DNA from 2 places in the Delftia lacustris genome. Region 1 is predicted to be linked to the other one. Evidence: predicted binding sites of a transcription regulator. Region 1 holds the regulator's gene; the other holds the start of a gene.
The links. Region 1 encodes NrdR, which represses ribonucleotide reductase genes. Its sites were predicted from a motif close to CACNANATNTNGTG; they were not measured.
Positions count from the first base shown of each region.

Region 2: the regulator NrdR is predicted to act here: its motif matches at 2,913-2,926, upstream of U6958_RS28960 (ribonucleoside-diphosphate reductase subunit alpha).

Region 1 covers NZ_CP141274.1:2,047,280-2,056,516, forward strand. Annotated here, with positions in the region: gene U6958_RS10660 (O-acetylhomoserine aminocarboxypropyltransferase) at 1-818, opposite strand, end outside; gene U6958_RS10665 (CBS domain-containing protein) at 925-1,377, shown strand; gene U6958_RS10670 (helix-turn-helix domain-containing protein) at 1,478-1,855, opposite strand; gene aroC (chorismate synthase) at 2,175-3,272, shown strand; gene nrdR (transcriptional regulator NrdR) at 3,339-3,794, opposite strand; gene glyA (serine hydroxymethyltransferase) at 3,817-5,064, opposite strand; ZMP/ZTP riboswitch at 5,099-5,274, opposite strand; gene U6958_RS10690 (lytic transglycosylase domain-containing protein) at 5,411-6,331, opposite strand; gene U6958_RS10695 (DUF748 domain-containing protein) at 7,098-9,237, shown strand, end outside.
Region 2 covers NZ_CP141274.1:5,995,397-6,004,633, forward strand. Annotated here, with positions in the region: gene U6958_RS28945 (PAS domain-containing sensor histidine kinase) at 1-363, shown strand, start outside; gene U6958_RS28950 (sigma-54 dependent transcriptional regulator) at 363-1,877, shown strand; gene ampD (1,6-anhydro-N-acetylmuramyl-L-alanine amidase AmpD) at 1,864-2,523, shown strand; gene U6958_RS28960 (ribonucleoside-diphosphate reductase subunit alpha) at 3,053-5,971, shown strand; gene U6958_RS28965 (ribonucleotide-diphosphate reductase subunit beta) at 6,178-7,272, shown strand; gene U6958_RS28970 (hypothetical protein) at 7,540-8,409, shown strand; gene U6958_RS28975 (carbohydrate kinase family protein) at 8,507-9,237, opposite strand, start outside.

The sequences.
Region 1 (9,237 bases):
AAGTCGCGCAGGCCTTCGCGGCGTGCGCGCAGAAGGAAGGCGCCAGTGCTGCTTTCCTCGCTGAACACCATGTTGTGGAAGCCGTCGTAGGGCTTGGTCAGCTCCGGGAAGCGCCCCGACTTTTCCCAGTCGAAGCTGCCGCCATCCACCACGATGCCCCCGACCACGGTGCCGTGGCCCGACAGGAACTTGGTGGCCGAGTGGTAGACGATGTCCGCGCCATGCTCCAACGGCTTCATCAGCCAGGGCGAGGTCAGCGTGGAGTCCACCAGCAGCGGCACGCCGGCCTCATGCGCGATGGCGCTGATGGTGGGAATGTCGAGCACGTCCAGGCCCGGGTTGCCCACGGTCTCGCCGAAGAACAGCTTGGTATTGGGCCGCACGGCGGCGCGCCAGCCGTCGATGTCGCCGGGCTTGACGAAGGTGGTCTCTATGCCGAAGCGCGCCAGCGTGTAGTGCAGCAGGTTCTGCGAGCCGCCGTACAGTGCCGTGCTGGCCACGATGTGGCTGCCCGCGCCCATGAGCGTGGCCACCGACAGGTGCAGCGCCGCCTGGCCGCTGGCCACGGCGATGGCGCCCACGCCCCCTTCCAGGGCCGAGACGCGCTGCTCCAGTACGGCGTTCGTGGGATTGGAGATGCGGCTGTAGACGTGGCCGGGGCGCTCCAGATTGAACAAAGAGGCCGCATGGTCGCTGGACTCGAAGACGAACGAGGTCGTGAGGTGGATGGGCGTCGCGCGCGCACCGGTGGCGGGGTCGGGCTGTGCGCCCGCGTGCAGCGCCAGAGTGTCAAAGCCGGGATCCGAGTAGCCGGGCATTCCTGTCTCCATGGTTGTCAAGGCAAGCGGGCATTGTGGGCTATATTTCCCGACAGACATGGGCTTGCCGCAACCACGGCGACACAGACAATCTTGGAGATACGGCATGAAAGTAAGTGACATCCTGCGCGTCAAGGGCAACACCCTCTACACGGTGTCGCCGGACGAAAGCCTGGCCAGCGCGGTGCAGGTGATGTCCGAGCGCGATATCGGCTCCCTCGTGGTCATGGAGCACGGCGACGTGGTCGGCATGCTGACCTTCCGCGAAGTGATCCAGGGCTTTGTCAAGCACGGCGGCGTGGGCGAGACGCTGGTGCGCTCGGCCATGGACGACGCTCCCATGACCTGCACCATGGAAACCGACATGGACGAGGTGCGCCGCATGATGCTGGACCGCCATGCGCGCTACATGCCGGTGATGGACAAGCGCATGCTGATGGGCGTGATCAGCCTGTACGACGTGGCCAAGGCCGTGGTGGACAGCCAGAACTTCGAGAACCGCATGCTCAAGGCCTATATCCGCGACTGGCCCGAAGGCGAGCGCCAGGGCGCGGACTGATCATCCGGTCGCGGCAAGACCGTCCCTGCCCATGCAGCAAGGCCTGCGACCGCAGAACGCGGCGCAGGCCTTGGCTTTTTACGGCCGGGCGCAAGCCCGTTCAATGCACGCTGCTGCGCCGGGGCTTGAGCAAGGCGCTGGGCGGCACGGCATAGGCCTGCCTGAAGACGCGGCTGAAGTGCGAGAAGCTGGTGAAGCCGCAGGCCATCGCCACATCGGTCACGCGCCGCGCATTGTCGGCCTGCAGCAGCAGGTGGGCCTGGGCCAGGCGCTCGTTCCAGAGCCAGCGGCTGGGAGTCAGTCCCTCGGTGGCGAACAGACGCGCCAGGCTGCGCAGCGACATGCCCAGGCCCTGGGCCACCTGCAGGGGCTTGAGCTCGGGGTCATCCAGCCGGGCCCGCATGTACTGCTTGGCCTGGGCAAGCCGGTTGCGGGTTCTGAAATCATCGGGCCTGGCTGAGACCAGCAGCATGGTCATCAGGGTGGGGTGAAGATTCTGGTCACCGGCATCCTGTTGAAGGATGGGTGAGGGCGGTGGAGTGCTGCTCGCAGGATCGCTGCGATCCTGGCGTTGCGTTGAGCCGGAAGAGGTCTGCATTTCACGAATCTCCCGCAAGTTGCGGCTGGTGCCTGAGGGATGGTCCGCAGGCGGTTGAAGAACAATGTTCTGTAATTCTAGCTATCAATATTTGTAATTTGATAGTTTTATTGTTTCTTTGCAGGAGATGGCAGCCTGCGCAATGCACCGCTGCAGCGGGAGCGGCGCCTGGGGGCGACCCGGGCATAATCATCGGCCTATGAGCGGCAACACCTTCGGAACCCTATTCACTGTCACCAACTTCGGCGAATCGCATGGCCCGGCCATCGGCTGCGTCATCGACGGTTGCCCGCCTGGCATGGCACTGAGCGAGGCGGACATCCAGCACGACCTGGACCGCCGCCGCCCCGGCACCAGCAAGTTCGTGACGCAGCGCAACGAGCCGGACGCGGTGGAAATCCTCTCGGGTGTCTACGAAGGCCGCACCACGGGCACGCCGATCGCTTTGCTGATCCGCAATACCGACCAGCGCAGCAAGGACTACTCCAACATTGCGCAAAGCTTTCGTCCCGGCCATGCCGACTACGCCTACTTCCAGAAGTACGGCATCCGTGATCCGCGCGGCGGCGGCCGCTCCTCCGCACGGCTGACGGCGCCCACGGTGGCGGCCGGCGCCGTGGCCAAGAAGTGGCTCAAGGAAAAATTCGGCACCGAGTTCCGCGCCTGCATGACCCAGGTGGGCGAGCTGTCGCTGCCCTTCGAGAGCTGGGAGCATGTGCGCAACAATCCCTTCTTTGCGCCGGTGGCCGATGTGTCCCGCTACGAGGAATACATGGATGCGCTGCGCAAGTCGGGCGACTCCTGCGGCGCCGCGCTGCGCGTGCAGGCCAGTGGCATGCCGGTGGGCCTGGGCCAGCCGCTGTATGACCGCCTCGATGCCGACGTCGCCTACGCCATGATGGGCCTGAACGCCGTCAAGGCCGTGGAGATCGGCGCGGGCTTCGACAGCGTGGTCCAGCGCGGCACCACGCACGGCGACTCGCTGAGTCCTGAAGGCTTTCGCAGCAACAACGCCGGTGGCATCGTGGGCGGCATCAGCACGGGCCAGGATCTGGAGGTGCGCATCGCCATCAAGCCCACCAGCTCCATCATCACGCCGCGCGAGTCCATCGACACCCAGGGCCAGAGCACCGAAGTCATCACCAAGGGTCGCCATGACCCCTGCGTGGGCATCCGCGCCGCGCCCATCGCCGAAGCGTTGCTGGCCCTGGTGGTGATGGACCACGCCCTGCGCCACCGCGCCCAGTGCGGCGACGTCGATTCAGGCCTGGCGCCGATTCCTGCCGCGGCGCCCTGAAAGCGCTGCCAGGACGCCAAAGAGAAAGCCGCCCAAGGGCGGCTTTCTTGTGTCCTGCCGGCCTGATCAGCCGGGATTGCGGACTTCATCCATGACGTTCTTGAAGTCGTCCACGTCCTCGAAGCTGCGGTAGACGCTGGCGTAGCGGATGTAGCCGACCTTGTCGAGCAGCTTGAGCTCGCGCATCACCATCTCGCCCAGGCGGCTGGAGAGCACTTCGCGCTCGCCCAGGTTGCGCAGCCGTTCCTCGATGCGCTCGATGGCGGCATCGATCTGCTCCGTGCTCACGGGACGCTTGCGCAGCGCAATCTTGAACGAACCCAGCAGCTTGGCGCGCTCGTACTCGATGCGCCGCCCGTCCTTCTTGACGATGGCGGGGAAGCTGACCTCGGGCCGCTCATAGGTGGTGAAGCGCTTGTCGCAGCCGCCGCATTGGCGGCGGCGGCGAATGAAGCCCCCATCCTCGGCCTCACGGGTCTCCACGACCTGGGTGTCCGGGTGGCTGCAGAACGGGCACTTCATGGCAGGCCTCTATGCGCTCAAATCAGGCGCCGTAGACCGGGAAGCGGGCCGTCAGCTCGGCCACCTGGGCGCGCACGCGAGCCAGGTTGGCTTCGTCGCTGGGGTTCTCCAGCACGTCGGCCAGCAGGTTGGCCGTCAGGCGGGCTTCCTCTTCCTTGAAGCCGCGCGTGGTCATGGCGGGCGTGCCCACGCGGATGCCGCTGGTCACCATCGGCTTTTCGGGGTCGTTGGGGATGGAGTTCTTGTTGATCGTCATGTGGGCGGCACCCAGTGCGGCTTCTGCCGCCTTGCCGGTAATGCCCTTGGCGCGCAGGTCCACCAGCATGACGTGGCTTTCCGTGCGGCCGGAGACGATGCGCAGGCCGCGGGCCGTCAGCGTTTCGGCGACGACCTTGGCATTCTTCACGACCTGCTCCTGGTAGGCCTTGAACTCGGGAGACAGTGCTTCCTTGAAGGCCACGGCCTTGCCGGCGATGACGTGCATGAGCGGGCCGCCTTGCAGGCCGGGGAAGATGGCGCTGTTGATGGCCTTCTCATGCTCGGCCTTCATCAGGATCACGCCGCCGCGCGGGCCGCGCAGGCTCTTGTGCGTGGTGGTGGTGACCACGTCGGCGTGGGGCACGGGGTTGGGGTACACGCCCGCGGCGATCAGGCCGGCGTAGTGGGCCATGTCCACCCAGAAGATGGCGCCGACTTCCTTTGCGATCTTGGCGAAGCGCTCGAAGTCGATGGCCAGGGCGTAGGCCGATGCGCCGGCCACGATGATGCGGGGCTTGTGCTCGCGCGCCAGCGCTTCCATCTTGTCGTAGTCGATGGCTTCTTCGGCGTTCAGGCCGTAGGAGACCACGTTGAACCACTTGCCCGACATGTTCAGCGGCATGCCGTGCGTCAGGTGGCCGCCTTCGGCCAGGCTCATGCCCATGATGGTGTCGCCGGGCTTGGCAAAGGCCATCAGCACGGCCTGGTTGGCCTGGGAGCCGGAGTTGGGCTGAACGTTGGCTGCCTCGGCGCCGAACAGCTTCTTGACACGGTCGATGGCAAGCTGCTCGACCACATCGACGTTCTCGCAGCCGCCGTAGTAGCGCTTGCCCGGATAGCCTTCTGCGTACTTGTTGGTGAGCTGGGAGCCCTGGGCTTCCATCACGGCGGGCGAGCAGTAGTTCTCGCTGGCGATCAGCTCGATATGTTCTTGTTGACGCAGGTTCTCGGCCTGGATGGCGGCAAAGACTTCGGCGTCGACCTTCTCGACGGTATTGGTGCGTTGAAACATGGCAGTCCTGTGAACTTGAAATTCCCTTGAGGCCAAGGGCTGCCCAGGCGAACGGCGGAACACTCCAGATCCCGCGTGCGCATGGAGGCTGGGCGGTACGCTCCCCGGTGGTTCACAGAAGGTGGTTCTTTTCAGGCCTTCTGCTGGTTTCCACGTCAGCGGCAGCGGTGCGTGAAGCGGCTGCGCCTATCGCCAGTTGCGTACCCCGCTAGTGTAGCTGAGCTGATGGAGCCGAAGACAGGCGAGGGGCGTTGGCGAAGCCGCCTGCCTGGCAGATCAGCGGGTGCAGGCAGGCATGAAAAAAGCTGGCCTTAGCCAGCTTCGTGCGCCATGTCGGTGGTTCCGGCTACAGCGCCGGCTCCTGTGTCTGCAGGGCCACCTGTTCGGTGCGCGCGGACATGCTGCTCGAGCTGACCGGCACTGCCGGGTTGCCAGCGGACGCTGCCGAGGCCGCAGGTCCGGCTGCCTCGGCCGTGGATGTGGCCGGCTTGGTGGCTGCGATCTGGACGGCCTGCTTGGGCTGCTCGATCTTGGCGGTCATCAGCGGCACGGCACGCAGGCCGGCGGCCATGCGCAGGCGCTGGTGCTCGGCCAGCACCTTGGCGGCATAGCCGCCGTCGGTGGGCAGGTTGGCCGCGCCCACGTAGTAGCGCAGGCCACCTTCGATGGAGCCGGCGCGCTCAATGCACTCCTTGAGCACGCGCACGCCCACGCGCAGATTGCTGACGGGGTCGAACGCGGCGTTCTGGCCGCCGAAGTTCTCGTACTTGTCGGTATGCACCGTGGTCATCACCTGCATCAGGCCCTGCGCGCCGACAGCACTTTGCGCGAACGGATTGAAGCTGGACTCGATGGCCATGATGGCCAGGATCAGCGTCGGGTCCAGGCGGTTGACCTTGCCCAGGTCGTAGGCCTCGCTGACCAGTGCCGCGATGGGCTCGGGCGCCACGCGGTACTTCTTGCTGAGCCAGAAGGCCACGGCCGCCTGATCCTTGGGCAGGTTCTTCGGGTTGGTCGCCGTCGCGCGGTCGCTGGCCGCGAGTTCGACGGGCGCACCCAGCTCGGCCATCTGGCGAGCGGTCAGCCAGGAGCGCAGCTGGCTCTCTCCGGCATCGCGCAGGTCGGGGCGGGCGAACAAGGTAATGGCCAGGAAGGCCACAGCCAGGCCCAGAAGGGCGAAGCTGTTGTGGATGATGGCAAGAAAACCGTTGGCCACATCGATGGCGAACGTTCGCGCGGCGGCGAAAAATTTTCCTGACGCTGGCATAGCTTTTTCCTTTCTAGGGGCACCAACCCGAAACGGCCTTCGCCGAAGCGAAGGCCGGTGAGGCTGACACCCTGGATTGGGTGCTGCGGATCCGGGAGGCTGGCGCTTGGTGCACCATTGCGTTGTAGGCCTGCGGGATCTGCTCAGTCGTGAGGCAGCAGAAACAAAAAACGCTCTATTCGAGCGCTGGCGGATTCTAGGAGTTCACCAAATACACGGTCAACACTATGAAGTGCGTTTGTTAGATCGATGAATAATAACAAACCATGGATGCAAACACAGTTTCTGAGTGTTTGAGAGCAGGTTGCGTGCTACCGATGTGGGGCGCTTGCGGCGGTTGTAAGGGCTTCATGAAATTGCAATGAAATGCAAAAGCACTGGCAGGCCTGGCCTGCGTCCTTCTATATTGGAGGCGACTGCTCCTGCAGTCGTCTCGCCAAGGTGGAAGACGGGTAAAAGTGGTGTTCGATGGTTCGGGCACAGTCGTTCAAGTCTTCTTCCGCGGCCTTCCTGGAAGCAATCTCTTGCTTCCGAGCAGCAAGGACCATCCTCTCCTTGACTGCGGAAAACGGCCAGGACTTGTGCCTGCCGTAAAGCCCGGAAGCCGGTTCAAGGCTTCCGGGCTTTGTCGTTCCAGGGTGACTGCAACGTCAAGAAATGTGCGGTGATGCGGGTTGAGGCCTTGCTGCCAGCCCAATTTCTGATGCAATGCAGCCACCGCTGCGTCCTCTGTCCAGGATGGCGCCGTACTAGTTATTAGAGCCCCATGCAACTTCTCTTCAAGCACCGCTGGCTGCGCAGGCTGGCCATCGCCTTTGCAGCGTTTCTTTTGCTGTGGCTGCTGCTGTGGGCGCTGGTGCCCGTTGTCGCCAAAAGCCAGCTGGAAAAGCAGGCATCGGCCAAGCTGGGTCGCCAGGTCCATGTGGGGGCAGTGGAGTTCCGGCCCTGGTCGCTGGAGCTGACCCTGCGTGATCTGCGCATTGCCAAAAGCCAGTCGGCGGGCGCAGGGCAGGCAGAACCCGCGCCGTCGTCGCCACAGCTGCAGGTCGACCGCATCTATGTGAATGCCAGTATCCAGTCCCTCTTCAGGCTGGCGCCTGTCCTGGATGCCATCGAGGTCGATGCGCCGGTGCTGCGCCTCACGCAGCAGAGCCTGGGGCACTTCGATGTGGATGATGTGCTGGCCCGGCTGGCCGAGCCCAGCGATACGCCGCCGGCCAAGCCCTTGGGCTTTGCGCTGTACAACATTGCGCTGCGCGACGGCCGCGTGCAATTGCAGGACGATGTCCAGCAGCGTGAGCACATGCTGGATCAGCTGCAGCTGAAGCTGCCGTTCATCAGCAATCTGGAGTCCAAGCGCGAGATCAAGGTGCTGCCGCACCTGTCCTTCGCACTCAACGGCAGCCGCTTTGAATCCAGTGCCCAGAGCACGCCTTTCACCGACCAGCGCCAGACGGCCGTCGATCTGAGCTGGCAGGGCGTGGACCTGACGCCTTACCTGGGCTATGTGCCCGCCAATGCGCCCGTCAAGCCGCGCTCCGGCGTGCTGGATACCAATCTGCACATCTCCTTTGAGCAGGCCGAGCAGGCCGTGGTGCGGATCACCGGCGAGGTCAGCCTGTCCGGTGCCGAGTTGCTTGACCGCGATGAGGCGCCCCTGCTGCGTTTCGAGCGCCTGGCGGCCGTGCTCAAGAACGTGCAGCCCCTGCAGTCGGTGGTGGAGCTGGAGTCCGTGCAGTGGAGCGCTCCAGAGATTTTCGCGGCCCGTGATGCGCAAGGCCGCATCAACTGGATGGCGATGGGCAGTCGCTCTGCCTCCGATTCCAGTCCGGCAGTGGAAAAGCCTGCCTCCGATGCGCCCCAGCCCTGGAAGGTGAGCCTGGACAGGCTGGCCATTGCCGATGCCACGGTGCATTGGCGCGATGCGTCGCCCGGCGCAGGCCAGTCGGGTGCGGCGCTTCAGGCGCGCCAGCTGTCATTGGAAGTGCGTGATGTCCGCTGGCCGCTGGAGCAGCCTTTGCAATTTGATGCTGGCATGCAGGTGCAGTCTGCAGCGGCAGGAGAGGGTGCAAAACCTGCCGAACTGAGGCTGAGCGGCGCCATGACCGACAGGCAGGGGCAACTGGCCGTCTCCGCGCGGCAGTTGCCTCTGCAACTGGCGGCGCCGTATCTGTCTGCCCATCTCAAGCCGGAGCTGACCGGCCTGCTGAGCACCGACGCCGGCCTGGGCTGGAGCGGCTCCGCCATGGTGGTGCAGGTGGCCGAGCTGGGCGTGGAGCAGTTGAGCCTCAAGGACAAGGCCGCGCCGGTCGACATCGCGCGCCTGCTGCTGGAGCAGGTACAGGTCAATCTGGCCAGCCAGCAGGTTTCCGTGGGGCGCCTGGCGCTGCAAAAGCCGCAGCTGGGCGTGTCGCGCGACGCCCAGGGCCGGTGGATGTATGAGCAATGGCTGCCACCCGCATCCTCGGCACCTGCGACGCCGGACCCCGCCAAGGACAAGCCCAGGCCCTGGGGTCTGAGGCTGCAGGCCGTGGAAGTGGACGGTGGCGCCGTTGCGCTGCGTGACGAAGCGCCCGTGCGCAACGCCGATTCGGCGCGCACCGTGTCCCTGGATCTGAGTTCACTGCGCCTGCGCTTGGGCGCCATCGAGCCGCTGGCGGCCAAGTCCGCCCCCACGCCGCTGGAGCTGTCCGCCCAGGTCGGCTCGGGCCGGCGTGTCCAGGCAGGATCGCTGAGCCTGCGCGGCGATCTGGGACTGGCGCCACTGTCGCTTCAGGGCAGGCTGCAGGCGCGCAGCCTGCCGCTGCACGCGCTGGAGCCCTACTTTGCCGACATGCTCAATGTGGAGCTGGTGCGCGCCGATGGCAATTTCCTGGGTCAGCTGCGCTTTGCCAGCCAGCCTGCCG
Region 2 (9,237 bases), 3.0 Mb from region 1:
CTGCTGGACAACGCCCAGCGCTACCGCAGCAACGCCCAGCAGCCGCATACGCTGCAGGTGCTGACCGGCGCGCCGGCCGCAGGCCAGATCTGGCTGCAGGTCTGGAGCGACGGCGCCGCACTGGAGCCCACGGTGCAGCGCCATCTGTTCGAGCCCTTCTTCTCGTCGGAAAGCCGCTCCAGCGGCCTGGGCCTGTACATCTGCCGCGAGCTGTGCCAGCGCTACGATGCAGGCATCAGCTACCAGCGGCTGTCGCGGCCCGCGCCGCACGGCCCTGTCGAGGGCAATGCCTTCAGCATCGTGTTCCGCGCCGGCGCCGCATCGGCTCTGCCGGCCTCCCTGTTTGACCAGATTGTGGTGTGATGCCCTTGAACTCCCTGCCCGCTGCCGCATCGATTCTTGTCGTGGACGACGAGCCGGATCTGCGCACCCTCTATGAACTGACCCTGCTGCGCGAAGGCTACCGCGTGGAAACCGCCGCCAGCGTGGGCGAGGCGCGCGAACAGCTGCAGACCCAGCGCTTCGACGTGGTCATCACCGACATGCGCCTGCCCGACGGCATGGGAATGGAGCTGCTGCAGGACCTGCGCAACCAGCAGCGGCGAGAACGCTGCGTGGTCATGACCGCCTACGGCTCGGCCGAAAATGCCGTCGAAGCCCTGCGCTCGGGCGCCTTCGACTATCTGACCAAGCCCGTGGACCTCAAGCAGTTCCGCCTGGTCGTGGCCTCGGCCGCCCAGGGCGTGGGCGGCGTGCCGCCCCCCGGCGTGATGCCGGCGCGCAGCCCCTCGGCGGCGTCGGCCGCAAGCCCCGTGCTCAGCGGCGGCGGGGCGCTCGACGCCATGGTTGGGGAGTCGCCCGCCATGCAGGCCGTCAAGCAGCGCATTGCCAAGGTGGCGCGCGGCATGGCGCCGGTGCTGGTGCACGGCGAGTCGGGCACGGGCAAGGAGCTGGTGGCGCGCGCCCTGCACGCCTGCAGCCAGCGCGCCCACGGCCCCATGGTGGCCGTGAACTGCGGCGCCATCCCCGAAAACCTGCTGGAAGCCGAGTTCTTCGGCGCCCGCAAGGGCTCCTATACCGGAGCCACCCAGGACCGCGACGGCTACTTCCAGGCGGCACGCGGCGGCACCCTGTTCCTCGACGAAATCGGCGACCTGCCGCTGCCCATGCAGGCCAAGCTGCTGCGCGCCATCCAGGAACGCCGCGTGCGCCCCCTGGGCTCGGCGCAGGAGGAAGCAGCCGACGTGCGCATCGTCAGCGCCACCCACCGCGACCTGGCCGCCGACGTGCAGGCAGGACGTTTTCGCCAGGACCTGTACTACCGCCTCAACGTCATCGAAGTACTTCTTCCGCCGCTGCGCGAGCGCCGCGAGGACCTGCCCGCGCTGTGCCGTGCATTGCTGGCACGGCTGTCGCAGGAGTCGGGCCTGCCCATGCCCGAGATCGACGAGCGTTCCCTGGAGCAGATCGCCCGCCTGCCCCTGCCCGGCAATGTGCGTGAACTGGAGAACCTGCTGCACCGCGCCATCACGCTGGGCGAGGAAGGGCCGCTGCGCATAGACCCCGAGATGCAGCTGCCCTGCGGCACTCCGCCGGCTCCACCCGCATCGGCGCAGACCCAGGCGCACGACGGCGCCGCACCGCCGCCGGAGCCTGCCGACATGGAGCTGCCCCGCGACCTGCAGGCCTGGCTGGACGAGCGCGAGCGCGGCATCCTGGTGCAGGCGCTGCAGGAAAACGGCTTCAACCGCACGGCCACGGCCGCGCGCCTGGGGCTGAGCCTGCGCCAGATCCGCTACCGCATCGACCGGCTGAACATCGCCCTGCCCGGCGACGCCAGCGCCGAGGCGGACGGAGGCGGCCATGGCGAAGCCTGATCCGCAGGCACAAGCCACCACGACCACGACCACGACCACGACCATGGGCCCGGCCTGGACCTGGCAAGGCGGCTGGCTGCAACAGGCACGCCACCTGCCCTCGCCCAACTTCGGCGAGCGCCCGGCCCAGGCCCTGGTCGATCTGGTCGTCGTGCACTCCATCAGCCTGCCCCCCGGCGAGTACGGCACGGGGGCGGTCCAGCAACTGTTCACCAACCAGCTCGACTGGGACGCCCATCCTTACTACCAGGGCATACGCGGCCTGGAGGTGTCGGCCCATTTCTTCGTCACGCGCCTGGGCGAGGTCTGGCAATTTGTGGACTGTGACGCGCGCGCCTGGCATGCGGGCGCCTCCAGCTGGCGCGGCAAGGATCGCTGCAACGACGACTCCATCGGCATAGAGCTGGAGGGCCTGGAGGGACTGCCGTTCGAGCCGGCGCAATATGCGGCCCTGGAGAACCTGTGCGAAGCCATCGCCGCACGCTACCCCGTCGCCCATCTCGCAGGCCATGAGCACATTGCGCCCGGCCGCAAACGCGATCCCGGCCCCGGCTTCGACTGGCCCCGGCTGCGCGGGCTGCTGTCCCGTCACCAGGCCACGGCGAACTGGCAGTTGCCGCCCCGCGCCGGCCAGCCCTCCACGTAAGCACACACCCTCCTGCCGGACTCCGCCAGGCCTTGCACGCAGGCCGGCTTGTCCACAGGCCCAGGAAAAGTGCGCTGTCAATCCAGAAAGCAACCCATGTGGCGCGCAGGCGCACGCCGGGCCGGCCTGATCTTTTTTTACAAATTCACGCATGTGTCGCAGCCCCACTGTTCATGGGGCTTTCGGCGGTCCGACCGGCGCAGCGGCAAGGCTGTAGCGGCTTGCGACAGGCCATCGCCCGCCAGCCACCGCGCAGCGGTGATCTGCTGCTATGGGCTTGCATGCTGGGCACTGTTTTGGCGCAGCGCAAACAGCGGTTTTCCGGCCGTGAGTACCCCGTGTACATGAGACGGCGATACACTACAGGTAGTGCCTGAGAGCACGCCGGACACCATATCTAGTGTTCACAAGCTGTGCACACCCTGTGAAAACGGTGTGCACATCCGGCCATCGATTCCATCTCCCAGCAAGCCTGCCCCCAGTGCAGGTCCGCGTCCGTTCTATCCACAAACACCCGTTGAGGAAACTCATGCAAGAAGCACTGAATTCTTTGGCTCCCGCTGCGCACGGTGATGCTGCCAATCCTTCCTCCGCCCATCACCTGTCCGTGCAGGACGGCTACCAGATCATCCGCCGCAGCGGCGACGTGGTGCCCTTCACCCCGCAAAAGATCGCCGTCGCGCTGACCAAGGCCTTCCTGGCCGTGCGCGGCGCCCAGGGCGCTGCCTCCGCCAGCGTGCGCGAGACCGTGGACGAGCTCACCCAGGCCGTGGTGCGCGCCCTGCTGCGCTCGCGTCCGGGCGGCGGCACCTTCCATATTGAAGACGTGCAGGACCAGGTCGAGCTGGGCCTGATGCGCGGCGGCCACCACGACGTGGCGCGCGCCTATGTGCTGTACCGCGACCGCCGCAACCAGGAACGTGCCGAGCAGAAGAAGGCCGCCGAGGCCGCTGCCGCCGCTGCGGCCGCGCCCGCCCCCGTGCTGCATGTGACCGACAACGGCCAGCGCGTTCCTCTGGACCAGGCCCGCCTGCTGGCCTTGATCGAGGCCTCCTGCCGCAACCTCAATGCCGACATCCAGGCCGCGCCCATCGTTGCCGAGACGCTGCGCAACCTGTACGACGGCGTGCCGATCGAAGAAGTCTTCAAGGCCTCCATCCTGGCCGCGCGCACGCTGATCGAAAAGGACCCCGACTACACCTACGTCACCGCCCGCCTGCTGCTGCACACCATCGTGCGCGAGGTCATGGGCCACGACGTGCAGCCTGCCGACATCCAGTCGGCCTACGCCGCCTACTTCCCCGGCTTCATCCAGAAGGGCGTGGACAACGAGCTGCTCAACCCCGAGCTGCTGAACTACGACCTGCCCCGCCTGGCTGCCGCCCTCAAGGCCGAGCGCGACCAGCAGTTCGACTACCTGGGCCTGCAGACCCTGTACGACCGCTACTTCCTGCACGTGCGCAAGACGCGCATCGAGCTGCCCCAGTCCTTCTTCATGCGCGTGGCCATGGGCCTGGCGCTGCAGGAAGAGGACCGCAACGCGCGCGCCATCGAGTTCTACGAACTGCTGTCTTCCTTCGACTTCATGAGCAGCACGCCCACGCTGTTCAACAGCGGCACGCTGCGCTCGCAGCTGTCTTCGTGCTACCTGACCACGGTGCCCGACGATCTGGACGGCATCTATGAGTCGATCAAGGAAAACGCCCTGCTGTCCAAGTTCGCCGGCGGCCTGGGCAACGACTGGACGCGCGTGCGCGCCCTGGGTTCGCGCATCAAGGGCACGAACGGCGAGTCGCAGGGCGTGGTGCCCTTCCTCAAGGTGGTCAACGACACGGCCGTGGCCGTGAACCAGGGCGGCAAGCGCAAGGGCGCCGTCTGCACGTACCTGGAGACCTGGCACCTGGACATCGAGGAATTCCTCGAGCTGCGCAAGAACACGGGCGACGACCGCCGCCGCACGCACGACATGAACACGGCGAACTGGATTCCCGACCTGTTCATGAAGCGCGTCATGGAAAAGGGCCAGTGGACCCTGTTCTCGCCCTCCGATGTCGGCGACCTGCACGACCTCTTCGGCGCAGCCTTCGAGCGTGCCTACACGGCCTACGAAACCAAGGCCGACACCGGCGAGCTCAAGCTGTTCAAGCGCATCCCGGCCGTGGACCTGTGGCGCAAGATGCTGTCCATGCTGTTCGAGACCGGCCACCCCTGGGTCACCTTCAAGGACCCCTGCAACGTGCGCTCGCCCCAGCAGCACGCCGGCGTGGTGCACTCGTCCAACCTGTGCACCGAGATCACGCTGAACACCAGCGACACCGAGACTGCCGTCTGCAACCTGGGCTCGGTCAACCTGGCGCGCCACATCACCAACGGCGCCATCGACCACGGCAAGCTGCGCAAGACCATCACCACGGCCATGCGCATGCTGGACAACGTGATCGACATCAACTACTACGCCGTGCAGAAGGCCAAGGACTCCAACCTGCGCCATCGCCCCGTGGGCCTGGGCCTGATGGGCTTCCAGGATGCGCTCTATGAAATGCGCATCGCCTACGCCAGCGACGCGGCCGTCGAGTTCGCCGACCAGTCGATGGAAGCCATCTGCTACTACGCCTACTGGGCCTCCACCGAACTGGCCAGGGAACGCGGCCAGTACTCCAGCTACAAGGGCTCGCTGTGGGACCAGGGCATCCTGCCGCTGGACACGCTGAACCTGCTGGAGAAGGCCCGCGGCGGCTACGTGGAAGTGGACCGTTCCTCGCGCCTGGACTGGGATGCGCTGCGCGCCAAGATCGGCCAGCACGGCATGCGCAACTCCAACTGCGTGGCCATCGCGCCCACGGCGACCATCTCCAACATCGTCGGCGTCGATGCCTCCATCGAGCCTTCGTTCGGCAACCTGTCGGTCAAGTCCAACCTGTCCGGCGAGTTCACCGTCATCAACCAGTACCTGGTGCGCGACCTGAAGCGCCTGGGCCTGTGGGACGACGTGATGGTCATGGACCTCAAGCATTTCGACGGCTCGCTGCGCCCCATCGACCGCGTGCCCCAGGACGTCAAGAACCTGTACGCCACCGCCTTCGAGGTCGAGCCCACCTGGCTGGTTGAGGCCGCTGCACGCCGCCAGAAGTGGATCGACCAGGCCCAGAGCCTGAACATCTACATGGCCGGCGCCTCGGGCAAGAAGCTGGACGACACCTACAAGCTGGCCTGGCTGCGTGGCCTGAAGACCACCTACTACCTGCGCACCACCAGCGCCACCAACATCGAGAAGTCCACGGTGCAAAGCCGCGTGCTCAACGCAGTGCCCACGGCTGCCGCCCAGCCCGCTGCCGTGAGCACCTCCAGCGCCCTGGAAGCCGCGGCAGCCGCCGCACGCGCCCAGGCCCCGGCGACGGACATCAAGTTCTGCGCCATCGACGATCCCGGCTGCGAAGCCTGCCAGTAAGCCGCGCAGCGCGGGGCCTCGCCACGGCGCAGGCCCCGCGCCCTGCCCGCCAGCCAGCGCCATGCGCAGGATCTTCGCCATGGACCTTGGGCCTGCTCAACATGCCAGGCCACCCATGGTCCTACATTGACCGGAGCAGAAAGAGAGGCCTCTTTCGCACCGAATGAACTGAACATATGCCTCAGGGCATGCCGGAGAAAATTGCAATGCTGACCTTTGACGACGACGCCACCCTCTCGAACACGCCGACCGGCGCAGGAGCTGCCCCCGCCACCGGCACACACCAGCGCGTCAACGCCGCCGACAAGCGAATCATCAACGCCAAGACCGACGTCAACCAGCTGGTGCCCTTCAAGTACAAGTGGGCCTGGGAAAAGTACCTGGCCACCTGCGCCAACCACTGGATGCCGCAGGAAGTGAACATGAACCGCGACATCGCCCTGTGGAAGGACCCCAACGGCCTGACCGAGGACGAGCGCCGTATCGTCAAGCGCAACCTGGGCTTCTTCGTGACGGCCGACTCGCTGGCTGCCAACAACATCGTGCTGGGCACCTACCGCCACATCACCGCACCCGAGTGCCGCCAGTTCCTGCTGCGCCAGGCCTTCGAGGAAGCCATCCACACCCACGCCTACCAGTACATCGTGGAGTCGCTGGGCCTGGATGAAGGCGAGATCTTCAACGCCTATCTCGAGGTTCCCTCCATCCGCGACAAGGACGAATTCCTGATCCCCTTCATCGAGGCGATCATGGACCCCAGCTTCAAGACCGGCACCTTCGAGACCGACCAGACGCTGCTGAAGTCGCTCATCGTTTTCGCCTGCCTGATGGAGGGCCTGTTCTTCTACGTGGGCTTCACGCAGATCCTGGCCCTGGGCCGTCAGAACAAGATGACCGGCGCTGCCGAGCAGTACCAGTACATCCTGCGCGACGAGTCCATGCACTGCAACTTCGGCATCGACCTGATCAACCAGCTCAAGCTCGAAAATCCGCAGCTGTGGACACCCGAATTCAAGGAAGAAATCACGGCGCTTTTCGTCAAGGCCGTCGAGCTGGAATACCGCTACGCAGAGGACACCATGCCGCGCGGCGTGCTGGGCATGAACGCATCGATGTTCAAGGGCTACCTGCGCTACATCGCCAACCGCCGCGCCACGCAGATCGGCCTGGAGGCCCTGTTCCCCAACGAGGAAAACCCGTTCCCCTGGATGAGCGAGATGATCGATTTGAAGAAGGAACGTAACTTCTTTGAGACACGCGTCATCGAGTATCAAACCGGAGGCGCACTTTCCTGGGATTAATCGCTTCTCTGCAGGCACAATGCGAACCATGACGCGCTTCACGCTTTTGCAATACCGATGGTGTTGCGGCGTGGGGCGTCTCCGTGTTCATTGCGATGCGTCACTCCACATCGCATTGAATCGCTTCGGAGCCCCGTACCCCGAAGTGTTTTGTGCAAATCAACGAAGGAGAAGATGATGGCAACTGCGAAGAAGACGGCCTCTACCAAGGCCCCCACCGACAAGAAGACCACCGCCAAAAAGGCGGCCGCCCCCAAGGCTGAAGCCGTGAAGAAAGCCACGGCCACTACTGCCAAGGCAGCGCCCGCCAAGAAGGCTGCGGCTCCTGCTGCAAAGAAGGCTGCCGCTCCCGCCAAGAAGGCTGCTGCTCCTGCTGCCAAGAAGGCTGCTGCGCCTGCTGCGAAGAAGGCCGCTGCTCCCGCCAAGAAGGCTGCTGCTCCTGCTGCCAAGAAGGCCGCCGCTCCTGCCAAGAAGGCTGCTGCGCCTGCTGCAAAGAAGGCCGCTGCTCCCGCCAAGAAGGCTGCTGCTCCTGCTGCAAAGAAGGCCGCTGCTCCCGCCAAGAAGGCTGCTGCTCCTGCTGCCAAGAAGGCCGCCGCTCCCGCCAAGAAGGCCGCTGCGCCTGCTGCAAAGAAGGCCGCCGCTCCTGCCAAGAAGGCTGCTGCTCCTGCTGCAAAGAAGGCCGCTGCTCCCGCCAAGAAGGCTGCTGCTCCTGCTGCCAAGAAGGCCGCAGCTCCTGCCAAGAAGGCTGCTGCGCCTGCTGCCAAGAAGGCCGCAGCGCCCGCCAAGAAGGCTGCTGCTCCTGCTGCAAAGAAGGCTGCCGCGCCTGCCAAGAAGGCTGCTGCTCCTGCCGCCAAGAAGGCCGCAGCTCCCGCCAAGAAGGCTGCAGCTCCTGCGGCCAAGAAGCCCGCCGCTGCACCGGCTGCCAAGCCCGCAGCAGCACCCGCCAAGGCTGCAGCAGCTCCTGCCGCTCCCGCCAAGAAGGCTGCAGCGCCGAAGAAGGCCGCTGCTCCCAAGAAGGCCGCAGCAGCTCCCGCCGCTGCCGCGCCTGCAGCTCCCGCTGCCGCACCCGCGCCCATCGCGCAAACCCGCCTGGCACCCCAAGCCGCATGGCCCTTCCCCACAGGCAGCAAGCCCTGAGACTTCTCCGGTCTCAAAGCAAAAAGCCCGGCTCTTTCGAGTCGGGCTTTTTTCATTGCGACGATGGCGGCTGTACCGCCACCCGGCGATCACCGCCTCAGGGCTTGGCGAAGTCCAGCACGTAGTTCTGCGGGCCGCGGCTGGCAATCTTGAGCGCACCCAGGCGGTTGCCCAGTTCTGCACAACGCACCAGATCCCAGCCACGCTCCAGGCCGAAAAGCAGGGCGCCACGCCACGCGTCGCCACAGCCCGTGGGGTCAACCACGGCAGCGGGCTGCACAGGCGCCACCGGGGTCTTGGTGCCTTGCACCCAGACCTCGCAGCCTTGCGCGCCCAGCGTCACCACCAGGCCCTGCACCTGCCCTGAAATCTGCTCCAGGCTCCAGCCCGTGCGCTCGCTGAGCATGCGGGCTTCATAGTCGTTCACGGCCACCCAGTCGGCCTGCTCGATGAAGCGGCGCAGATCCTGCCCGTCGAACATGGGCAGGCCCTGGCCCGGATCGAAGACGAAGGGAATGCCTGCAGCCTTGAACTGCTGGGCATGCTCGATCATGGCCTCGCGGCCATCGGGAGCGATGATGCCCACGCGCACCTGCTCCCTGAGTTCGGGCGTGATGCGGTTGCCGTGGGCCTGCATCATGGCGCCCGGGTGGAAGGCCGTGATCTGGTTGTTGTCGCGGTCGGTCATGATCATGCACTGGGCCGTGTGCGTGTCCTGCAACTGGCCGATGTGCGCCGTGTGCACGCCCAGCTCCTGCAGGCGCTGCACATAGTCGGCACCGTCACTGCCCACCATGGCCATGGGCCAGGCATCGCCCCCCAGCAGCC